DNA from 3 places in the Streptomyces lacaronensis genome. Region 1 is predicted to be linked to each of the others. Evidence: riboswitches for the same ligand, from Rfam matches in the RefSeq annotation. Region 1 holds a riboswitch; each other region holds the start of a gene.
What was found. Region 1 has a riboswitch for cobalamin ahead of ACMTAK_RS44075 (CbtB domain-containing protein). Riboswitches for the same ligand answer to the same signal wherever they lie in the genome.
Positions count from the first base shown of each region.

Region 1 (4,992 bases):
GTAGGCGAACTGGGGGAAGTCGTCCAGCTCCCACTGCGCGGGGATCTCGATGAGGTCGGTGTCGCGCCCGTCGATCCGCCAGCGGTACGGGCGGTCGTCGCCGCGCATGGAGCTGGAGTAGGAGAAGCCGAGATCGCGCAGCAGCTGGGGGCTGTCGGCGCGGAAGTCACCGGAGGGGGTGCGGAACCCCACGGCCGTGGTGCCGGCCACCCGCTGGAAGATCTCCTGGCTGCGCTCGATGAGCGCGCGCTGCTCGGCGATGGACTTGGAGTAGTACAGCTCGTGCATATAGCCGTGATGGCCCAGCTCATGGCCGTGGTCCGCGATGGTCTTCAGCAGGTCGGGCCAGCTCTCGCCGGTCCAGCCGGGGACGAAGAAGGTGGCGGGGACGGGGAAGTCCGCCAGCAGGTCGAGAATCCGGGGGGTGCCCCGGTGCGGGCCGTAGGCGCCGAGCGAGAACAGCCGTGGCGAGCGCCAGATGTCGGGGGCGTGGCCGAGGTTGGCCAGCAGCGCCGGGCCGTCCACGTCGAAGCTCAGCATCACGGCGCAGCGGGCGCCGCCCGGCCACTGGGGGCGGTCGACCGCCCCAGGCCGGGGGCGGTAGCCGGGCGTCGGGGTGGCGGAAGTGGTCATGGAAGGCTCCGTAGTATCTGCTACGAACTTGTCGTGAATGCGACGCGAGGAAAGTAGGATGCGCTACGGACGCACGTCAAGAGAGGGCAACCCATGGAAATGGCGGAGATCCCGGAGGGTGCGCCGCTCCAGCAGCGGGTGGCGGCCGCCTGGCCGCGGCTCGCTCCCGCCGAGCAGAAGGTCGCGGCGTTCCTCAGAGAGCATCCGCAGGAGGTGGGCTTCTCCTCCGCCAGCGAACTCGGCGCGCTCACCGGCACCAGTGACGCCACGGTGGTCCGTACCGCCAAGGCCCTCGGCTACAGCGGCTTCACCGGTCTCAAGCACGCCGTGGCCCGGTCACTCGCCACCTTGATGCGGCCCTCCGCGCGACTGCGCAGCCGCGTCGAGCACATGGCCGGATCCACCGAGGAACTGCTGGACCGGGTCTTCGAGGACGCCGCCGAGGTCATCCACGAGACCCGGCGCAGTCTGCGCGCCGACGCCTTCGCCGCGGCCGTGGAGCGGCTGCTGCCCGCCAAGGAGGTCATGACCTTCGGCGCCGGCCCGTCCGGCATCATCGCCGAGTACCTCGCGCTGAGGCTCAACCGGCTGGGGCTCAAGGCCCGTCACACCGCGGACATGGGCTTCAGGCTGCCGGACGCGCTGGTGCCGCTCTCGGCGGACGACGTCGTGGTGATCTTCGCCCCGGCCCGGCTCTTCAAGGAGATCGAGGTCATCATCGACCACGCCGAGGAGGTGGGCGCCCCGGTCGTCCTGATCACCGACGCCCTCGGCCCGGCGCTCGGCGACCGCGTGGCCGTCACCCTCCTCGCCACCCTCTCCGCCTCCGGGGCCACCCGCGAGACGCTCGGCTCGCTGGCCGTGGTCGATGCCCTGGCCCTGGCCGTGGCCTCCCAGTTGGGCGAGCGCGCGATGGAGACCTCCGAGCTGCTGACCCGCCTCCGGGGCCGCTTCCTGCCGCCCAACAGCCCCCATTACGGCCGCGACGAGTGATGCGTGTGTGTCCTGCCGGGGCCGGCGGCCTGGTACCAGAGAGGCGTCTCACCGGGTGGCCGGTCTTGGCCAGGCATCCGACACGCGGTACCGTCGGTGCGATATCGACGATGGTCTGACGGAAGCCGGTGGGAATCCGGCACGGTCGCGCCACTGTGAACGGACGTATCCGAAGGGGACGTTCCGTGAGTCAGACCCGCAGCCATCGTCTTGTGCACCACCGAGATGGGACGCGAACTCCCTTAGGAGGCCACTGTCATGGCGCAGCATGTCGCGCAGCCGACAGCCACCACTCCCGCCCTCCCCACCACGCTGCCGCTGAAGGCGATAGCTCCCTGGGCCGTCTTCTTCGGCATCCTGATGCTGGTCCTGCTGTACTTCGTCGGCGCCGAGCAGGGCGCCACCGCGGTCGTCTCCGGCTCGGGTGTCCACGAGTGGGTGCATGACGCCCGCCATCTGCTCGGCTTCCCCTGCCACTGACGCGAGGGACGCCGCACCCCCATGAACTCCGCAACAGTGAGAAACCTGCTGGTGCGGGGCATGCTCGCCGGTCTTGGCGCCGGTGTGCTCGCCCTGATCGCCGCTTATTTCCTCGGTGAGCCGAACGTCGACCGCGCGATCGGCTTCGAGGAGGCCCACGCCCCCGCGCATGAGCACGAGGTCGAGATCGTCTCCCGTAGTCTGCAGTCCACCGCGGGCCTGGCCACCGGTGTGCTCATCTACGGGATCGCGTTCGGCGGCATCGCCGCCCTCGCCTACTGCGTCGCCCTCGGCCGCGTCGGCCGCTTCAGCCCGCGGGCCACCGCGCTGCTGCTGTCCGGCTGCGCGCTGCTCGCGGTCTATGTCGTGCCGTTCCTGAAGTACCCGGCCAGCCCGCCCGCCGTCGGCAACGGCGACACCATCGGCAAGCGGACGACGCTGTACTTCCTGATGATGGTGCTCAGCGTGCTCCTGGCGATCGCCGCCACCATCCTCGGCAAGCGGCTCGCCCCGAAGCTGGGCACCTGGTACGCCACCGTCGCCGCGGTGGCCGCCTTCGCTGTCGTCATCGGGCTGGCGTTCGCCTTCCTGCCCGTCATCAACGAGGTCCCGGCGGACTTCCCGGCCACCGTCCTGTGGCGGTTCCGGCTGTCCGCCCTCGCCATGCAGCTGATCCTCTGGGGTGGCTTCGGCCTCCTCTTCGGCGAACTCGCCGAGCGGATGCTGAACCCCAAGCCCGGGAAGGCCGAGGAGAGCCGGGCGATGGCGGCCGCCCCGAACTGACCACACCGAGACGCACGAGGGCCCGCGGAGAAATCCGGGGCCCTCTCGCGTTGTGAGGCCACCCGACGGCCTGAGCTGAGAGCCTGGCGCCCCGGAGGCACCCGTGCGGGGCGGCCCGGAGTCACTTCCGCGGGGGCAGGTGCCGCAGTCCGTTCTCCAGCAGCGCGAACGCGTGCTCCGCGTCGGCCACCGCACCCGGGTAGCGCTCGTCGGCCGGCTCCCCGTACGTCACGCGTGCGGTGTTGTCCTGTGCCAGCGACCACTGGACCGCGACGATTTGGACGGCGGCCAGCCGCGCGGTGAGTTCCGGGGTGTCCGCCGTCTCCCGCAGGGCTTCCGCGAGCGCGCGTTCGGCACCTGCCTTGAACCGCTCCATCCGGGCCACCAGCGAGGGTGTGTCGAGGATCATCCGGGTGAGCTCGAGGATCTGGGGATGGTCGTTGAGCCCGGTGATCGGGTCCCGTTCGCGCAGGCCCTTGAAGAAGTGCTCGCGCAGTGCGGTCAGCGGGGTGGTGCGGGGCGGGCGGGCCCGTACGACGCGGGCACTTTCGGTCTCGTGGTCGGCGAGGCGGTGCACCACGAGGTCCTCCTTCGCCGGGAAGTAGGCGAAGAGCGTGCGCTTGGACACCTCGGCCGCCTCGGCCACCTGGGCCACCGAGACCTGGTTGAAGCCGTGTTCGAGGAAGAGCGTGATCGCCGCCTCGGAGATCGCCGCGTGGGTCCGCTGCTTCTTCCGCTCCCGTAGCCCTGGCTTGCCGTCCACGACGACCACCGTAGCAGAGCAGTTGCCCTCAGGAGATTTCTGCACCTGGTATACATGTAGTCCGAGGCGAGAAATCGAGGAGGGGTGACCGTGCCGACGGAGAAGACGGAGAAGACGGAGATGGCGGGGACGATGGAGATGGCAGAGGGCGCGACCGACGTCGTCATCGCGGGCGCCGGCCCCACCGGGCTGATGCTGGCGTACGAGCTGGCGCTGGCCGGGGCCGAGACCCTGGTGCTGGAGAAGCTGGACCAGCGCATCGAGCAGGTGAAGGGCGGTGCCATCCAGCCCCGTACGGCCGAACTGCTGGAGTCGCGCGGGCTGTTGGAGCCGATGCTGCGGCGGGCCACCCCGCGTGGCCCGGTGGGCGGGAACTTCGCGCTGCTGCCCGTGCCCTTGGACTGCACCCCCTGGCAGACCAGGCACAACGGCGTGATCGGCATCCCTCAGTGGAAGATCGAGGAGGTGCTCGAGGAGCGGGCGATCGCCGCGGGCGCGCGGGTTCTGCGCTCCGCCGCCGTCTCGAAGGTCGAGTCGGACGAGGACGGCGTGGTCGTGACGGCGGACGGCCTGGAGGTGCGGGCGCGCTATCTGGTGGCGTGCGACGGTGGCCACAGCACGGTGCGCAAACTGCTTGAGCTGCCGTTTCCCGGGCGGGCCGGGACCCATCAGGCGGTGCTGACCGACATCCGGCTGACCGCGGTGTCCTCGCTGGTGCCGAAGCGGATGGGGCACATCAGCACCCTGACCCGTCAGGTGGGCGACTACTGGGCCATGCTGGTCCCGGTCGACGGTGACCTCTACCGCTTCACCTTCGGGCGCGCGGACCAGATGGACACCGCCCGCGACGCCCCCGTCACCCACGAGGAGATCGCCACCGCCCTGCGGGAGGTGTACGGCGAGGAGACCACCCTCGGGGCCGTGGACAACTCCTCGCGCTTCAGCGATGCGACACGCCAGTTGGAGCAGTACCGCGTGGGCCGCGTACTGTTCGCGGGCGACGCCGCCCACATCCATGCGCCGCTGGGCGGCCAGGGGCTCAACCTCGGCATACAGGACGCGATCAACCTGGGCTGGAAACTGGCCGCGGTCATCCAGGACCGGGCGCCGAGCGGCCTCCTGGACAGCTACCACACCGAACGGCACCCGGCCGCGGCCCGGGTCCTGCATCACACTTCGGCACAGCGCGTCCTGGCAAACACCGACCCGAGCGAGGACGTGGCCGCCCTGCGCGACATCTTCATCGACCTGCTGCGCCTGCCCGATGCCAACCGCCATCTCGCGGGGTTGATGTCCGGGCTCTCGCTGCGCTACGAACTGCCCGGCGAACATCCCCTCAC
Region 1 is NZ_JBLHDK010000003.1:10,187,410-10,192,401, forward strand. Features, by position in the region: gene ACMTAK_RS44065 (polysaccharide deacetylase family protein) at 1-633, opposite strand, end outside; gene ACMTAK_RS44070 (MurR/RpiR family transcriptional regulator) at 727-1,626, shown strand; cobalamin riboswitch at 1,695-1,828, shown strand; gene ACMTAK_RS44075 (CbtB domain-containing protein) at 1,885-2,106, shown strand; gene ACMTAK_RS44080 (CbtA family protein) at 2,128-2,889, shown strand; gene ACMTAK_RS44085 (TetR/AcrR family transcriptional regulator) at 3,011-3,661, opposite strand; gene ACMTAK_RS44090 (FAD-dependent monooxygenase) at 3,791-4,992, shown strand, end outside.

Region 2 (4,992 bases), 1.5 Mb from region 1:
TCCGTGCCGTAGAGCGCGTAGGGCGCGACGCGGACCGGGCCGCCGAGGGCCGCGGTCATGTAGTGGATCGCGGGGAGCTCGTCGACGAGCGTGGAGACGGCCGTGGCGTGGACGGCGTGGGTGTGGACCACGGCCTCGGCGTCGGTCTCCCGGTAGACCGCCAGGTGCATGGGCAGCTCGCTGGTGGGCTTCAGCGTGCCGAGGACCTGCCGCCCGTCCAGATCGACGGCGACGGCGTCCCTGGGGCCGAGCCGGTCGTAAGGGACGCCGCTCGGGGTCACCAGGACGGTGTCGCCGACCCGGGCCGAGACATTGCCCGAGGTGCCGACGACCAGGCCGTCGGCGGTGGTCCTGCGGGCCGTACTCACCACCTGCGTCCATGCCTGCCGCAGGGGATGCGTCAGCCGCGGCTGCGGCTGCCGCGTGGATCGCGACTGGGTCACCTGCCCTCACCTCCGGGGCCCGATCCTTCCAGGCGGCCACCGGCCGCGCGGCGGCGGGACCGGAACGGGCACGGCGGGCGACTACGACCGTGCCTCGTGGGCACCCGACTCCGGGCGGTGAACGCAGAGGGGACGGCGGACGCCCGCGAGGCCGGTCCCGGGGCCTGCTCCGGCGGCCCTCGATCCCGGCTCAACTCCCATACGACATGGGAACGTAGGCTGGAATTCACCGGGCTTTAGCGACCCCGCAACCATGTCACCCTGACGCCCTGCTCAGTTCATCTCCCGTTCACCCTGTTTCCTTACGTTTCACCGTGCCACTAACGACCTTCGAACTGATTGACCGGGTGTATGGAACACATCACGCTTCTCATCGGGATCGTGATCGTCACGGCCTTGGTGTTCGACTTCACGAACGGCTTTCACGACACGGCTAACGCCATGGCCACCACCATCTCCACGGGAGCACTCGGGCCCAGGGTGGCGGTGGCGATGTCGGCCGTCCTCAATCTCGTCGGCGCGTTCCTGTCCGTGGAGGTGGCCAAGACCATCTCCGGTGGGATCATCGACGAGGGATCCGGTATCCAGCCAGAAGTGATCTTCGCGGGACTCGTCGGCGCGATCCTGTGGAACCTGGTGACGTGGCTCGCCGGACTCCCCTCCAGCTCCTCGCACGCCCTGTTCGGCGGTCTGATCGGCGCCACCGTGGTCTCCGTGGGCCTGGACGGGGTCAACGGCGACGCGATCGTCATGAAGGTCCTGATCCCCGCCGTCGCCGCGCCGATCGTGGCCGGCATCGCCACGCTGGCCGCCACCCGGCTGACCTACCGGCTCGGCCGCGACCGCTCCCCGGAGGACACCGCGAAGGGCTACCGCGCGGGGCAGATCGCCTCGGCCGCCCTGGTCTCCCTGGCCCACGGCACCAACGACGCCCAGAAGACGATGGGCGTGATCACCCTGGCGCTGGTCACCGGGAACGTGGTGGCGCCCGACTCCGACCCGCCGCTGTGGGTCATCGTCTCGGCGGGCCTGGCCATCGCGCTCGGCACCTACCTGGGCGGCTGGCGCATCATCCGCACCATGGGCAAGGGCATCACCGACATCCAGCCGCCGCAGGGCTTCGCCGCCCAGACCGGCGCCGCCACCGTCATCCTCGCCTCCTCCCACATCGGCTTCGCGCTCTCCACCACCCAGGTCTGCTCGGGCGCCGTGATGGGCGCGGGTGTCGGCCGTAAGGGCGCCGTGGTGCGCTGGTCGACCGCGGGCCGGATGGTGGTCGCCTGGGTGCTGACCCTGCCGGCCGCCGGTCTGGTGGCGGGCGCCGCCGCGCTCCTGGCCGACCAGGGGAACGCGGGAATCACGGCGGTGGCCGTGCTCGCCGTCCTGGCCTGCGGGGCGATCTGGATGCTGTCGCGCCGCAAGCCCGTGGACCACACCAACGTCAACGAGGTCGGCACCCAGGAGCCGGTGGGCGCCGTCACGGCCGCCCTGCGGTCCGTGGCCCCGCCGCCCGCCGGTGCGCCGAGCGCCGCCCCCGAGGACGGCACCTCGGAGAGCACGCCCGAGCAGTCCCCCACCCCCGCCGTCGCGAGCAGCACCACCCGCTAAGGAGCCAGGAAACATGAGCATCGACTGGGCGGCACTCGGTCAGGTCTTCGGCATCAGTCTCGCGGTGACGGTCGCCATGGTGGGCGTCTTCACCCTGGGCATCGTCGGCACCTCCCGTAAGGCGGCGCCGGAGCAGGGCCGCACGGCCGCCGTGCCCGGTGGCACGGTGGGCGCCTCCCCGCTCGCCCGCACCGGCGCGTACGCCTGCTTCGCGGTGTGCGCCGCGGTCGTGGTGTACGGCATCTACCTGATCGTCGCCTGATATCTGATCGTCGCCTGAGGACCCGCTTCCCCGAACGACCCACCGGCCGCCGGATGGTGGCGCTGACCAGCGCCGACCGTCCGGCGGCCGTCCTGTGAGGTGCGGTTGTCTGTGGGGCTCGGCACACTCGGGCGTCATGGGTCATATGCGAGTTGACGGCCATTCGCGGCCCATGGTGGACTTCCCGAGCCAAACGGCGGCAGGAGAGGAAGCCGGTGAGAATCCGGCGCGGTCCCGCCACTGTCACCGGGGAGCACCCTCCCATCGCCTGTATGGGGTCACGGCTCGTCCGTACGGTTCGTCGCGTACGCGGGGCTGGAAGACCGGGAGGGCCGCGGATCCGGGAGCCAGGAGACTCTCACCGCCGGTCACGTCGAACCAGGGCGCGGACCCTGAGTGAGGACATACCGCCATGCCCGGCATCGCCACGCCGCCAGCCCTCCCTGTCCGATTCGGCTCTTCCGGCCCCTCTGGCCCGTCTGGTTCCGCATCGCCGCGCCGAGGCGTGACGGCGGCCTGACGGATGCGTGCCGACCACGCCTCGTTCGCGTGCGGCGCGGCCCTCGGCTTCCTCGGCGACCTCGCCACGGGCGATCCGCGCCGCGGCCATCCGGTGGCCGCGTTCGGGCGCGCCGCCGCGGCCGCCGAGCGCCTGCTGTGGCGCGACCACCGGGGTTACGGGGCCCTGCACACCGCGTTGTGCGCGGGCGGCGCGGCCGCCGGTGCGGCGCTGCTGACCCGCGCTGTACGGGGCCTTGACGGCCGCCGTGGCGCGGAGGTCGCGCTGACCGCCGCCGCCACCTGGGCCGTGCTGGGCGGCACGAGCCTGGGCCGTGAGGCACGGGCCGTCGGCGGAGCGCTGGCCGCCGGGGACCTCGATGTCGCCCGGGAGCGGCTGCCGCATCTGTGCGGCCGCGATCCGCAGGCGCTGGACGGGCCGCAGATCGCCCGCGCGGTCGTCGAATCGGTCGCCGAGAACACCTCCGACGCGGTCGTGGGCGCGCTGATGTGGGGCGCCGTGGGCGGCGTGCCGGGGCTCATAGGTTTCCGCGCCGTCAACACCCTGGACGCCATGGTGGGCCACAAGTCGCCGCGCTACCGGCGGTTCGGCTGGTCGGCGGCCCGGCTGGACGATGTGGCCGGCTGGCCCGGTGCACGCCTTACGGCGGCCCTGGCGACCCTCGCGGGCCCCGATCCGCGCGGTGCGTGGCGCGCCTGGCGGCGCGACGGCCGACGCCATCCGAGCCCCAACGCGGGCCCCGTGGAGGCGTCCTTCGCGGGTGCGCTCGGCGTCCGGCTGGGCGGCACCCTCGCGTACGGCGGCCGGGTCGAACACCGGCCGGTGCTCAACTCCGGCGGGCGGCCGGTGGAGTCGGCCGACATCGAGCGGGCGATACGGCTGTCGCGGCGCGTCGGCGTCCTGGCGCTCGGGGTGTCCATGGCGGCCCGGCCGGTCCTGCGGGCGTTGACGAGGCGGCTCCGGGCCTTGGGAAGGGGCGGCGGATGAGCGGGATACGCGGTAAGGGCGGCACGGACGGTTCCGGGGCGCGCGGCGGGGGGCTGCTCGTCGCGGGCACGACCTCCGACGCGGGCAAAAGCGTGGTGACGGCCGGGATCTGCCGGTGGCTCGCCCGTAAGGGCGTCAGCGTGGCGCCCTTCAAGGCGCAGAACATGTCGCTCAACTCCTTCGTCACGCGGGAGGGGGCGGAGATCGGGCGGGCCCAGGCCATGCAGGCCGCCGCCGCGCGCGTCGAGCCGAGCGCGCTGATGAACCCGGTCCTGCTGAAGCCTGGCAGCGACCGCAGCAGCCAAGTGGTGCTGCTGGGCAGGCCGGTGGGCGAGCTGAGCGCGCGCGGGTACTTCGGCGGGCCCGGAGCCCCCTCGCCGGGCGAAAGGCTCTCCGCGGGGCGTGAGGCGCTGCTGGGGACCGTCACGGAGTGCCTGGAGGAGCTGCGGAGCGCCCATGACGCGGTGATCTGCGAGGGCGCGGGCAGCCCGGCCGAGATCAATCTGCGCCGCACCGACATCGTCAACATGGGGCTGGCGCGCGCCGCCGGGCTTCCGGTCGTGGTGGTCGGGGACATCGACCGCGGTGGCGTCTTCGCGTCCTTCTTCGGCACGACCGCGCTGCTGTCGGCGGCGGACCAACGGCATGTGGCCGCCTACTTGGTGAACAAGTTCCGCGGCGATGTGAGCCTCCTGGAGCCCGGTCTCGAGATGCTGCGCGACCTCACCGGGCGCCCGACCGTCGGGGTACTCCCGTTCGCCCACGGGCTGGGCATCGACGAGGAGGACGGGCTGCGGGTGTCGCTGCGCGGCGCGGTGCGGGAGAGCGTCGTGGCGCCCCCTTACGGCGCGGATGTCCTGCGGATAGCGGTGGCCGCCGTGCCGCTGATGTCCAACTTCACGGACGTGGACGCGCTGGCGGCGGAGCCGGGCGTGATCGTGCGGTTCGTGGACCGGCCCGAGGAGCTGGCCGACGCCGATCTGGTGGTGCTGCCGGGCACCCGGGGCACCGTAAGGGCGCTGGAGTGGCTGCGTGAGCGCGGGCTGGCCGACGCGATCGCCCGGCGGGCCGCCGAGGGCCGTCCGGTGCTGGGCGTCTGCGGCGGCTTCCAGGCGCTCGGGGAGCGCATCGAGGACGAGGTCGAGTCGAAGGCCGGAACGGTCGCCGGGCTC
Region 2 is NZ_JBLHDK010000003.1:8,673,320-8,678,311, reverse strand. Features, by position in the region: gene ACMTAK_RS37375 (class II aldolase/adducin family protein) at 1-443, opposite strand, end outside; gene ACMTAK_RS37370 (inorganic phosphate transporter) at 795-2,051, shown strand; gene ACMTAK_RS37365 (hypothetical protein) at 2,065-2,313, shown strand; cobalamin riboswitch at 2,473-2,690, shown strand; gene ACMTAK_RS37360 (cobalamin biosynthesis protein) at 2,837-3,820, shown strand; gene ACMTAK_RS37355 (cobyric acid synthase) at 3,817-4,992, shown strand, end outside.
Region 2: another riboswitch for cobalamin. It lies ahead of ACMTAK_RS37360 (cobalamin biosynthesis protein); the one in region 1 lies ahead of ACMTAK_RS44075 (CbtB domain-containing protein).

Region 3 (4,992 bases), 5.7 Mb from region 1:
CGTGGAGAGCGCCGTGGCCTCGGGCGAGTCGAACGGCAGCCGCAGCCGGAAGAAGACGTCCTGGAGCCCCATGAGGCCCAGACCCACCGGGCGCCAGCGGGAGTTGGAGGCCCCGGCCTCCTCCGTGGGGTAGAAGTTGATGTCCACCACACGGTCGAGGAAGGTCACGGCGGTGTGGACGGTGGCGTCCAGGCGCTCCCAGTCCAGCTGCCCGTCCTCGCCCAGGTGCGCGGCGAGGTTGATCGATCCGAGGTTGCACACGGCGGTCTCGCCGTCGTCGGTGACCTCCAGGATCTCGGTGCAGAGGTTGGAGGAGTGGACGACCCTGCCGGGTTCGGCGGTCTGGTTGGCGGTGCGGTTGGCGGCGTCCTTGAACGTCATCCAGCCGTTGCCGGTCTGCGCGAGGGTGCGCATCATCCGGGCGTACAGCTGGCGCGCCGGGACCTGCTTGACGGCCTTCCCCTCGGCCTCGGCCCTGCGGTACGCGGCGTCGAACTCCTCGCCCCACAGGTCCACCAGATCGGGCGCGTCGGCCGGGGAGAACAGCGACCAGTCGGCGTCCGCCTCGACCCGGCGCATGAACTCGTCCGGGATCCAGTGGGCGATGTTGAGGTTGTGGGTGCGGCGGGCGTCCTCGCCGGTGTTGTCCCGCAGCTCCAGGAACTCCTCGAGGTCCGCGTGCCAGGTCTCCAGGTAGACACAGGCCGCGCCCTTGCGCCGGCCGCCCTGGTTGACGGCGGCCACCGAGGCGTCGAGCGTGCGCAGGAACGGCACGATGCCGTTGGAGTGCCCGTTGGTGCCCCGGATCAGCGAACCGCGCGCCCGGATGCGGGAGTAGGACAGGCCGATGCCGCCCGCGTGCTTCGACAGCCGCGCCACCTGGTGGTAGCGGTTGTAGATCGAGTCCAGCTCGTCCAGCGGGGAGTCCAGCAGATAGCAGGACGACATCTGCGGATGCCGGGTGCCGGAGTTGAACAGCGTGGGGGAGCTGGGCAGATACGACAGCGTGCTGGTCAGCCGGTAGAGCTCGGCCACGTCCTCCAGCGCCCGCTCCGAGTGGTCCTCGGCGAGCCCGCAGGCCACGCGCAGCAGGAAGTGCTGCGGGGTCTCGATCACCTGACGGGTGAGGGGGTGGCGCAGCAGATAGCGGCTGTAGAGGGTGCGCAGCCCGAAGTACCCGAAGCGGTTGTCGGCGCCGTCGGCCAGCGCCCGCTCCACCAGCGCGTCCAGCCGCTCGGCGTGGGCGGCGGCGAACTCCGCGGTGGAGTCGGCGAGCAGGCCCTCGCGATGGCCCACCCGGACGGAGGCCGAGAAGGAGACCGCGCCCTGCCCGGCCGCCTCCTCCGTGATGGTCAGCGCCAGCAGCCGCGCCGCGAGCCGCGAGTACTCCGGCTCCTCGGCGATCAGTCCGGCCGCCGCCTCGGTCGCGAGGGCACGCAACTCCGCCTCGTCCGAACCGGGATGACGGCCGCGCAGGGCGGCGGCCGCGACCTTGCCGGGATCGGTGGCGGGCAGATCGGCGGTGAGTCCGGTGAGAGTCCGTAGCAGGGCGGTCCCGGGCGCGTCGTCCGCTGCCTGAGAAGCCGCCTGCGCTGAAACCGGATCGGCGGGCGCGATGGTCACTGAGGTGCTCTCCTTCGCTCGGTCAGGGCCTGTCCGGAGCTGTGATCTGGGCTCAGGGAGCGGGGCGTGGTGCGTGCGATCGCAAGGCGCCGGAAGGCCCTCGTAGCGGAGCTACTAGGGCGTTTCGGCAACCTCCGCGAGCGTGCGTACCACGCCCCGCGAGCCCAGATCACAACTCCGGACAGGCCCTGAGGCCGCCAGGGGTGGTGCGATGGGCGCGTACGGGCATGCCGATGCCGCACTCCTCGTACGCCGGGCACACCACGCAGCGTCCATCGGCCCAACCCTCGGGGCCGGGGGACGTGTTCACAGGGCCGTCGGCAGGTGCTCGGACTCACGGGCACGCCGAAATGAGCGCACACGTACACCGTTGCGGGACAGTTCCGGATTCCCACCGGATTCCCCTGCGGTGACAGCGAGGACGAGCATACATCTTGTGTCGGCCGACGCACGCACCCCCATATCTTGTGTCGGAGCTGCGGAGTTTCGCATGAATGTGCTAATGCGTTCCGAAGGTGGCCCGTGACCTGGGGCGCGGGTCAGGCCATCACCTGGGGCGTGCGGCGCGGGGCGTCACAGCTCCACGGTGAAGGCCAAGAGGGTGAGGTCCGTCCCCGGCAGGGGCCCCCAGTCGCGCTCCGGGGCACGGGTGAAGCCCAGCCGCTCGTACAGGCGGTGGGCGGCGGTCATCGAGTGCTGGCTGCTGATCACTATGCGCCGCAGGCCCAGTGCGCGGGCCCGGTCAAGGCAGGCTCGCACAAGCGCTTCGGCGGCGCCGCGTCGGCGCGATTCGGGGCGGACGGCCAGCATCCGGAACTCGCCCTCGCCGGGGCGGGCCAGCTCCGCGTACGCCCCGCCGTGCACGGCGAACGCCACGGCGCCCAGCACCTCGTCGCTCGCCGCGTCCGCCGCGACCAGCAGCTCGGACTCGGCGGCCCGGCGGCGGGCGTCGCGCAGGGTGGCGAGATAAGGATCACTGTCCCCGAAGTCCAGGAGTCCGTCCCCCAGATACACCTGCGCGGTGAGCTCTCCGATTGCGTCCAGTTCCTCGTCCCGTGCGCGCCTGATCGTGATGTCCATGCCCGCAGTCTGCCGCAGGCCACTGACAGCCGGGTCGCCGGGCGCGGGGTGTGGGGGGTGTGGGGTGTGGGTCCTCGGTGTCACCGGGTGACGGCGGTGATCACTCCGGTGGAGCCCGCGCGCTTGTTGGCGGCGTCGGCTTCCTGGTGGGTGACGTAGCGCCGGACCGTGCCGTCCGGCAGCGTCAGCTCATAGACGACAACGGGTTGAGGCGGCCATTGAGCCGCTGTTCCGCCGCAGTTGCAGGCCATGGTTGCCCTTCCTTTCCCTCGGGTCGTTGTGGGGCGGTGGGTCAGTCCAGCCATCGCGAGGCGACACCGGCCAGGTAGGAGAGCGTCAGGGCGGTGGCCGGGAGGTGGAACCACGCGGTGGTGTGCAGCAAGGAGGCGTAGACGGCGATGGCGGCGGCCACCCATGTGCTGGTGCACCAGCCGCAGTTGACCAGGTAGGAGGCGCGGGAGTCGTCGCCGAAGCGGTCGGCGACCCAGATCCTGAACCCCGCCGCCAGGGTGTCCTTGGTGATGAAGCGGGTGATCCGGCAGGTGGTGCCGAGGGCGAGAAGGAACGCGGCGAGGCTCATCGGATCGTTTCCTCCCCGGGTGGTCATACGGGGGTCGGCACGGCCGATGTCACTGCTGGGTCGGCACTGCCGATGTCACTCATTAGAGGCATGACGGGCGACGCCAAGCCATACCCCTTGGCACGCATTCGCCCGAATAGCCGAGCGCTTGTCATACAAGCTCGGCGCCACGCGCGCCCTCATGCGCCAAACGAGTGATGGACGCCGTGAGGCCTTGAGCGAGGCCGAGGGGCGTGGGTAACTGGGAACGTGGCCGCCGTGGCTGCCCCATACCTCATCGGCCACTCCAGGAGCTGGGCGTCCGCCCATGACTCCGATCTCATCCGCGCACCGCTCCCGCGCCCCGACCGGCCGCCCGTGGCTCATCCGTTGCTCCGGTGCGGCCTGTCCCGGCCGCGCGGTGACGACGAGGCGTTGACCGGCGGTGTGTGCCCACGCCGGTCGGCATGCCGTCGGCGCACATCACCCGAACCCCTCCCCGGGAGGACCGACCATGACCTCGACCGCTCTCGCGACCGCCGCCACCAACGCCGCCGCCGCGGGCTATTGGCCGCCGTCGGGACCGCCGACGCTGCTCGCCGTGGTGCCCGACTCGGGCCCCGCCGCCGGTGGCAACTACGTCCGGCTGTTCGGGCAGAACCTGCGCGGCGTCACCAGCGTGTCCTTCGGCGGCACGCCCGCCACCATCGTCTACCAGGACAACCCCGGCGTTGCCGGCGGTGGTGGCTGGGGTGGCGGTGGCGGCGGCTGGGGTGGCGGAGGTGGCTGGCCCGGAGGCGGCGGCAACCCCGGCTACGACGGCATCGTGGTGATAGCCCCGCCGCACGCGCCCGGTACCGTCCAGATCACCGTCACCACCGCCGCCGGGACCAGCAACGGCCTGCCGTACACCTACGTGGCACCGGCCCCGCCCGCCGCCGTCGCCATCACCCCGACCGTGGGCCCGACCACCGGCGGCACCGTGTACGTGATCACGGGCACCAATCTGACCGGGGTCACCGGCGTCACCTTCGGCGGAAGCCCCTCGGCCATCCTGGCCATCAACCCCGCCGGGACCAGCCTGATCGGCATCACCCCGGCGGGCCCGCCCGCGGGCGGCAATGTCACCGTGACCCTCACCGGCCCCGGCGGCAGCGGCAACGTGCCCGGTGGCTTCACCTACTTCGTCGCGCCGCCGGCACCGGCGCCCGTGGCCATCACGCCCGCCACCGGACCCGCCACCGGCGGCACCGCGTTCACCATCACCGGCACCAGCCTCGGTGGTGTGCTGGCCGTGCTGTTCAACGGCGTCCCCGCCACCGGTGTGACCGCCACTCCCACGACGGTGGCCGGCATCACCCCGCCCGGGGCCGTCGGCAACGCGACGGTCACTCTGGTGACCGCCTTCGGCACTGTCAACGTCCCCGGCGGTTTCCTCTACGTCTGACCGCACGCATCCGGCCGGACCACGCCGGTCACCGGGCCCCTACCGGCAGGGCCCGGTGACCGGCGACGTGCGTTCGAGCTGCTGAGGATGGACCGGTCACCTTTCCTCGCCCTCGCCCGTCAAGGTCGGTATGGATGTCTACGAGGCGGTCATGAGCCGACGGGCGGTGCGCGGGTTCACGGATGAGCCGGTTCCGAGGGAGGTGCTGGAGCGGGTGCTGTCCGCTGCGGCCCGCTCACCCTCCGGCGGGAACCTCCAGCCGTGGCGGGCGTATGTGGTGACC
Region 3 is NZ_JBLHDK010000003.1:4,438,458-4,443,449, reverse strand. Features, by position in the region: gene ACMTAK_RS18695 (ribonucleoside-diphosphate reductase subunit alpha) at 1-1,623, opposite strand, end outside; cobalamin riboswitch at 1,926-2,086, opposite strand; gene ACMTAK_RS18690 (GNAT family N-acetyltransferase) at 2,197-2,703, opposite strand; gene ACMTAK_RS18685 (DUF7196 family protein) at 2,784-2,954, opposite strand; gene ACMTAK_RS18680 (hypothetical protein) at 2,996-3,283, opposite strand; gene ACMTAK_RS18675 (IPT/TIG domain-containing protein) at 3,777-4,709, shown strand; gene ACMTAK_RS18670 (nitroreductase) at 4,840-4,992, shown strand, end outside.
Region 3: another riboswitch for cobalamin. It lies ahead of ACMTAK_RS18695 (ribonucleoside-diphosphate reductase subunit alpha); the one in region 1 lies ahead of ACMTAK_RS44075 (CbtB domain-containing protein).